Archangium primigenium: one gene and its partner. The protein of the gene in region 1 interacts with the protein of each later gene in a pairwise test. Links are inferred from orthologs where the notes say so. Each region holds a gene or a part of one and is shown on either strand. Other genes may lie near its edges.

Evidence for each region.
Region 2: the proteins of I3V78_RS29985 (region 1) and I3V78_RS20200 interact in binary tests that used the Escherichia coli proteins (3 or more experiments, as listed by UniProt). The link is inferred for Archangium primigenium from one-to-one orthologs.

Annotation. Positions count from the first base shown.
Region 1 is NZ_JADWYI010000001.1:7,309,845-7,313,137, reverse strand. The notes cover bases 90-3,080. They hold I3V78_RS29985 (protein-disulfide reductase DsbD family protein), read left to right. Parts: upstream 90-872; coding sequence 873-2,288; downstream 2,289-3,080. Other genes in these bases: I3V78_RS29980 (S41 family peptidase), read right to left, coding at 2,289-3,080; I3V78_RS29990 (hypothetical protein), read left to right, coding at 471-773; I3V78_RS29995 (DUF1990 family protein), read right to left, coding at 90-402. In the rest of the region: more of I3V78_RS29995, read right to left, coding at 1-89; more of I3V78_RS29980, read right to left, coding at 3,081-3,293. UniProt on the Escherichia coli protein: Required to facilitate the formation of correct disulfide bonds in some periplasmic proteins and for the assembly of the periplasmic c-type cytochromes.
Region 2 is NZ_JADWYI010000001.1:4,883,591-4,886,892, forward strand. Bases 26-3,025 are described here. They hold I3V78_RS20200 (TlpA family protein disulfide reductase), read right to left. Parts: upstream 1,796-3,025; coding sequence 1,256-1,795; downstream 26-1,255. Other genes in these bases: argG (argininosuccinate synthase), read left to right, coding at 26-71; I3V78_RS20195 (zinc ribbon domain-containing protein), read right to left, coding at 96-1,223; I3V78_RS20205 (cytochrome c-type biogenesis CcmF C-terminal domain-containing protein), read right to left, coding at 1,792-3,025. Also shown: more of argG, read left to right, coding at 1-25; more of I3V78_RS20205, read right to left, coding at 3,026-3,302. UniProt on the Escherichia coli protein: Involved in disulfide bond formation. Catalyzes a late, reductive step in the assembly of periplasmic c-type cytochromes, probably the reduction of disulfide bonds of the apocytochrome c to allow covalent linkage with the heme.

The DNA of each region.
Region 1 (3,293 bases):
CTCGTCATTCCGGTAGGCGCCAAAGGTGATGCGGCCCGCCTCGGGGTGTCCCGGCAGGGTGGCGATGGTGAAGCTCTGGGCGTCCCGGTGGATGATGCGCACCCGACACTCGCCCGCGCCCCGGATGTCCACCTTCAGCTCCTCGCCGACCTCCAGCGGCCCGTCTCCCCCGCCCAGCCGCTCGAAGACGACCAGCGCCTCGGGGGGGAACTCGGGGAAGCGCGCGGACACGAACTCCATCACCTCCTCGGGGGTGTACCGGCTGCGCTCGATGAGGGCCCAGTAGTCCCGCTGCAGCAGGGGGCCGGCCCCGTCCGTCGCGCACTGCAATCCGTCTTGGAGCCGCTCGTTCGCCTGCACGCCCTCCATCCCCACCTCCCCGTCCACGTTGACGGAGCACATATTGCTCACCGGCGCCCGGGGGCGCACGGAGCCCAGGCGGCTCCGCCAGACGGGTGGGGAGGGTGGGAATGACCGTGAACGTGAGGCAGGACGTCAATCCGGCGAGCCAGAAGTCGAAGCAGGACTACCGGGCCGCCACGGTGATGCGCGCGGAGCACACGGAGAGCTCGCTGACGCTGCTGCTCGAGCAGCAGGCGGCCAAGGTGCCCTCCGACGTGTTCCTCTTCGCGAGCTTCTGCTGCATGGCCTTCTCGCTGGGCGCGGAGCTCACCGGCCGCGAGCGCGCCGCCCGGTTCACCGGCATGTGGGTGGCGCCGCTGCTCATCATGGGCGTGTACACGAAGATGGTGAAGACGTTCGGCGCGCGCTGAGGCGCGGGAGGGCCACCAGCCGGGGGAGCGTGCCGCGTGGCGCGTTCCTCCCGGCCCGGGCCTGGGTATAAAGGGGCTCCTGGCGGTCGAAGGAGCCTCATGGACACGAAGAAGAAGGTGGGCCTCGCGGCGGTGATGGCCCTGGGCGTGGCGGTCATTCCCTGGCTGGTGCCCACCGGGCCGAGCGCGGGGCTGGACGCGGCGCGCTTCCTGGAGTCGGGCAGTCTGGCGCTGGGCGCGGCGGTGGTGTTCGCCGGCGGCCTGCTCACCGCGATGACGCCGTGCGTCTATCCGCTCATCCCCATCACCGTGTCCGTCTTCGGCGCGCGGCAGGCGGAGGGCCGGGGCAAGGCGCTGCTGCTGACGAGCGCCTACATCGTCGGCATGGGCGTGGTGTTCAGCGCCCTGGGCGTGCTGGCGGCCAAGACGGGCCAGGCCTTCGGCTCGCTCTTGGGCAGTCCCGTGGTGGTGACGGGGCTCGCGGTGTTCCTCCTGGCGCTGGCGTGCTCCATGTTCGGCGCCTTCGAGCTGGCGCTGCCGAGCGCCGTGCAGGAGCGGCTCACCACGGTGGGTGGCTCGGGCGTGACGGGCGCCTTCCTCATGGGCAGCGTGTCCGGCTTCCTCGCGGCGCCGTGCACCGGGCCCGTGCTCACGGGGCTGCTCGCCTTCGTGGCCAAGTCGCAGAGCACCGGGCTCGGCGCGGCGCTGCTCTTCGTCTACGCGCTGGGCATCGGCGTGCCCTTCTTCCTCATTGGCGTCTTCACCGTGCGCCTGCCGCGCAGCGGGGTGTGGATGGAGTGGGTGAAGAGCGTGCTGGGCATCGTCCTGGTGGCGCTCGCCTTCAATTACCTCAAGGACGCGTTCCCGGCGGTGGGCGGGGCGCTCAAGGGCGTGCTCGCGCAGGTGGGCCAGACGCCGGGCACCGTCCTGGCCGCGGGGCTCGCGGGCCTGGGCGTGGTGCTGGGCGCCATCCACCTGTCCTTCAAGGAGGGGCCCCGGGACTTCACCTTCAAGACCTTCGGGGTGTCGCTGGTGGTGCTGGCGCTCGTCCTGCGCGGTGGGGCCCTGGACGAGAAGGGCGCGGGCGAGCTCTGGGTGAAGCTCGGGTGGGCCGAGCCGGCCCGGGCGCCCACGTTCGCCTGGAGCGCGGTGCTGCCCGCGCACGGCCAGGAGTTCTCCCCCGAGGCCTTCGAGCAGTTGCTCGTGCGCGCCCGGAGCGAGGGCAAGCCGGTGATGATCGACTTCTTCGCGGACTGGTGCGCGGCCTGCAAGGAGCTGGACCGGGAGACGTACCCGGCCGGGGAGGTCATCTCCGAGTCCGAGCGCTTCCTCAACGTGAAGGTGGACGCCACGCGGGCGAGCGACGCCCTGGACGCGCTGATGGAGCGCTTCGAGGTGGAGGGCCTGCCCACGGTGGCGTTCGTCTCGTCCAAGGGCGAGAGCCTGCGCGCGCCGCGGGTGACGGGCTTTCTCAAGGCCCGTCCCTTCGTGGAGGAGATGAAGAAGGTCGACTAGCTAGCGGGGCGCGCCCACCGGGCCGCCCTTGCCCTTGAGCCAGCCGTAGGCCTGCTCCAGGACCTCGTCCTTGCCCGCGCGCAGGCCCGCCAGCGTGGGCCGCGCGTAGAGCTGGGGCTTGAGGCCCACGCGCTGCAACTGCCGGCCGTCCGCGTGCCGCACGTCCTCGCCGGAGAAGCGCAGGGAGATGCCGCCGGGCAGCACCAGGTCCGTCACGCCGCCGGTGGCGCCCGCGCTGGGCGCGCCGACGAACGTGGTGCCGTTGGCGACCTCCAGGAACAGGCCCGTGTCCTCCGCCGCGCCGAGGGTGCGCTCGTCGATGAGCAGCACGGTGCGGCCGCGGTAGGGCGCCGCGCCGGCAGGGGGCAGCTCCTCGGAGAACTTGTAGCGGCCCGTGTGGTCCGCGGACACGAGGTTGCGCTCGAGCACCGCGCCGTGGCGCGCCTTGCGCGTGGTGAGGAAGGGCGTCAGGGCCCAGCGCGTGCCCGGGGAGGCGCCGCGCAGGTCGAGCACCAGCGCCCGGGTGTTCTTCATCTTCTCGAACAGGGCGGCCACCTCGGTGGGCCGCAGCCGCGTCAAGTCCACGTAGCCCATGTTGTCCGGGCCCATCCGCCACGCCTCGCCCGAGGGGGACTCCCGGCGCGGGCCCCGGGTGAAGCGCACCTGCTTGAGCTGGCCGTCCGCGTCGCGCACGCCCACCGTGGCCTGGGAGCCGTCCGGGCCCGACAGCGCCTGGGTCCACAGCCGCTGGCGCAGCGCCGTGCCCTGCGAGGCCGTGACGTAGGGCTTGAGGGCCTCCAGGCGCTGGGCGAGGGGCTGGCCGTCGAGCGTCTCGACGATCTGGCCCCGCTTGAGGCCCGAGGCGGCCTCGGCGTCGCCCACGCGCACCACCACCGGCTTGCCCTCCAGCTCCAGCACCTCGAAGGGCGCGGGGCTGCCGGAGATGCCGCGCCGCTCCAGCTCCGGGTGTCCCGCGAGGGTGACCTGGCCGTCCTGCAGGCGCGT
Region 2 (3,302 bases), 2.4 Mb from region 1 along the record:
CCACGCCCGGCATCGCCCAGTTGCTCGAGGATGGCTCCGGCGACGGCTCCGGCGACGGCTCCGAGGAGTAGCCGTCCCGCCGCGGCGCGCCCCGCTCACTCGAGCGCGGGCGCCCGCGCGAAGGCCTCGCGGCCCGACACGACACTCACCGCCACCAAGCCCACCAGGAACAGCACGGGCCCCACGGTGAAGCCGAGCGTGAAGAGACAGAACAGCGTCCACACGAAGCCCAGCCCCACCACGCCCAGCGGCGCGAAGCGCAGCCAGTCCGGCCGGGGCACCTCGGGGTGCAGCGCCATGAGCCCCAGCACCGCGAGCAGCAACAGCTCCAGCGTCACCGCCATGGGCTGATCCCACCCGGCGTTGGAGGGCAGGTCGAAGTCGTAGGTGGCCGGCACGGGCGACTCCTCCACGCGCAGCTCGGAGGGGCCCGCGCGCGGGGCCGCGCGGCTCGCCGCGCGCTGGGTGGGCACCCAGGCGAGGAACAGCGACAACAGGCAGAGCGCCACGCCCGCGAGCGCCACCGGCGTCACCCCTCGCACGAGCTGGCGCGGCTCGAAGAAGCGGTGCCACCCGTGCTCGTTCGCGTACACCTTGCGGTACTGGTCGTACCCCACGAGCCCCGCGCCCGCGAGCCACAGCAGGGGCGTGAAGCCCAGGCTCACCATGCGCAGCGCCAGCGCCGCCACCAGCACCGCGTAGAGCGCGGGGACGGCCGGGTGCAGCAGCTGCTCGGGCACCCAGTCCACCAGCGGATGGCGCAGCCCGGCCTCGCGCCACTCGCGCGCCGCCACGCACCAGCCCCCGGCGATGACCACCACGGACCAGAGCGGCCCCACGCCGGCGAAGAAGGGCAAGAACGACAGGAAGACGGCCAGCGCGAGCACGCCCAGGCCGAGCACCGTGGGGGAGTGGGCCGGCACGTGCGCGAGCCACGCGGGCCCGTCATACGCGGGCGCCGCCGGCAGGCCGGGATCCGTGTGCTCCTCCCGCGCCGGAGGGGCCACGAAGTGGGGGCTCTGCGACTGCTCCTGGGTGTCGTCGTCCGGGAGGGCGTCCTTGGCCGGAACGAAGGGCCGGGAGCGACCCGTGGTGGTGATGGCGGGCCGGGCACCCGTGCGGCGCGCCGTTCCAGGGGGCAGCGCGGGCATCTTCGCGCCACAGTTCTCGCAGTAGCGCAGGGTGTTGTCCCGTGCCACCTCACCGCATTCCTTGCACTCCATGGGCTGCGACCTCCGGACTCACTGCGGCGGACTCACTGCTGGGCGGTGGGGGCTGCCGCGGACAGATCCTTGATCCATCCGGCGAGCGTCTGCGGATCGATGGGACCCACGTGCTTGCCACGGATGGTGCCCTGGGTGTCGATGAAGTACGTCTCGGGCACGCCCGCGACCCCGTAGTCCACGGCCATGCGCGAGCGCGGATCGGACAGCTGCGGGAAGCTCGCGCCGAAGCGCGACAGGAAGGCGCGTGCGTTGTCGTCCGTGTCCTCGAACACCACGCCGAGGAACTGCGCCTGGGTGCCGAACTGCTTGGCGCCCCACTCGAGCACCGGGTGCTCGCTCTGACAGGGGCCGCACCACGACGCCCAGAAATTGACGACCACCGGGCGGCCCTTGAGCTGCTCCAGGCTCACGCGCTGCCCGCTGTCGAGCGACTGCAGGGTGAAGCCGGGGGCCTTCTGGCCCTTGAGCATGAAGGGCACCTCGTGCGGATTGCGCCCGAAGCCCTTGTAGAGCACGCCCACCAGGGCCAGGCACATCACCCCGAAGAGCGCCGTGACACGCCAGTTCATGCCGCCCCCTGGTTCATGCCGGCCCCGGGCTCGGGCGGAGCGCCCACCGCGGGCGTCACGCGCGGCTCGGCCACGGCGCGCGCCTTGCGCGCCGGCCACAGCGCGATGAGCGTGCCGAGCACCAGCAGGGGGATGCTCCACCAGATCCACCCCACCAGCGGGAAGATCCACGCGTTGAAGCTCGCCGTGCGCCGCTCCTCGGAGAAGGCCATGAGCGACAGGTAGAGATCCTCACGGGGCGTGGAGCGCACCGCGGGCGTGCCCACCGGATCCGTCATGGTCTCGTAGTAGTTCATCCGGGGGGACAGCTCACTCACCGAGCCGTCCGGCGCGGTGACGCGCAGATGGGTCGCCACATAGGTGCGGTGCGGCTCGCGCCCGCTGGCCAGCCCCAGGTACTGCACCTGGTAGCCGCCGATCTTCAGCGACTCGCCCTCGCGCACCGTGCCCGAGGTGCGCGTCACGTAGGCGGACGAGGCGCCCACCGCCACCAGGATCATCACGATGCCCAGGTGCACGATGTAGCCGCCGAAGCGCCGCCGCGCCCGGGTGGCGCTGCCCACCAGCGCCGAGACGAAGCCCTCGCGGTGCTCCTGCATGCGCACCTTCACCGGCAGCGCCAGCTCGCGCAGGGTGATGACCGTCACGAAGCCCGCCAGCCCGAACGTGAGCAGCGGGTAGAAGCCCCTGAGGCCCCCCGCCAGACACGCGCCCACCACCGCCACGCCCACGGCCGCCGGAATCCAGAAGCGCTCGCGCACCGTCTTGGGATCCGCGCTGCCCCAGGGAAGCATGGGGCCCACGCCCATGAGGAAGAGCACCATGACGCCGCCGGGCACCGCCATCTTGTTGAAGTACGGCTCGCCCACGCTCACCTTCACGTCGCGCACCGCCTCGGAGATGAGCGGGTAGAGCGTGCCGAGCAGCACCGTGAAGGTGATGGCCACGAACACCAGGTTGTTCACCAGGATGGTCGTCTCGCGCGACAGCAGCGACTTGATCTGACTCTCGGCCACGAGCAGCGGGCCGCGCACGGCCAGGAGCGTGACGGACACGAAGAGCAGCACGGCGATGAAGACGAGGAACGTGGGCCCGATGTCCGACTGCGTGAAGCTGTGCACCGAGTTGAAGATGCCCGAGCGCGTCATGAACGTGCCCAGGATGGTGAGCACGAAGCTGGACAGCACGAGGCTCAGCGTCCACAGCTTGAGCATCTTCTTGCGCTCGTGCACGAGCGTGGAGTGCATGAACGCGGTGGCCGTCAGCCACGGCAGGAAGGACGCGTTCTCCACCGGGTCCCACGCCCAGTAGCCGCCCCAGCCGAGCACCGCGTACGCCCACCACGCGCCCAGGATGATGCCGATGCTCAGGAACAGCCAGGCGAAGAGCGTCCAGCGCCGCAGGGGCGCCATCCACGCATCCCCCATCTCCCCGCGCAGCAGCGCCGCCACCGCGATGCCAAAGGGCACCGTCATGCCCACGTAGCCCAGGTACAGCATGGGCGGGT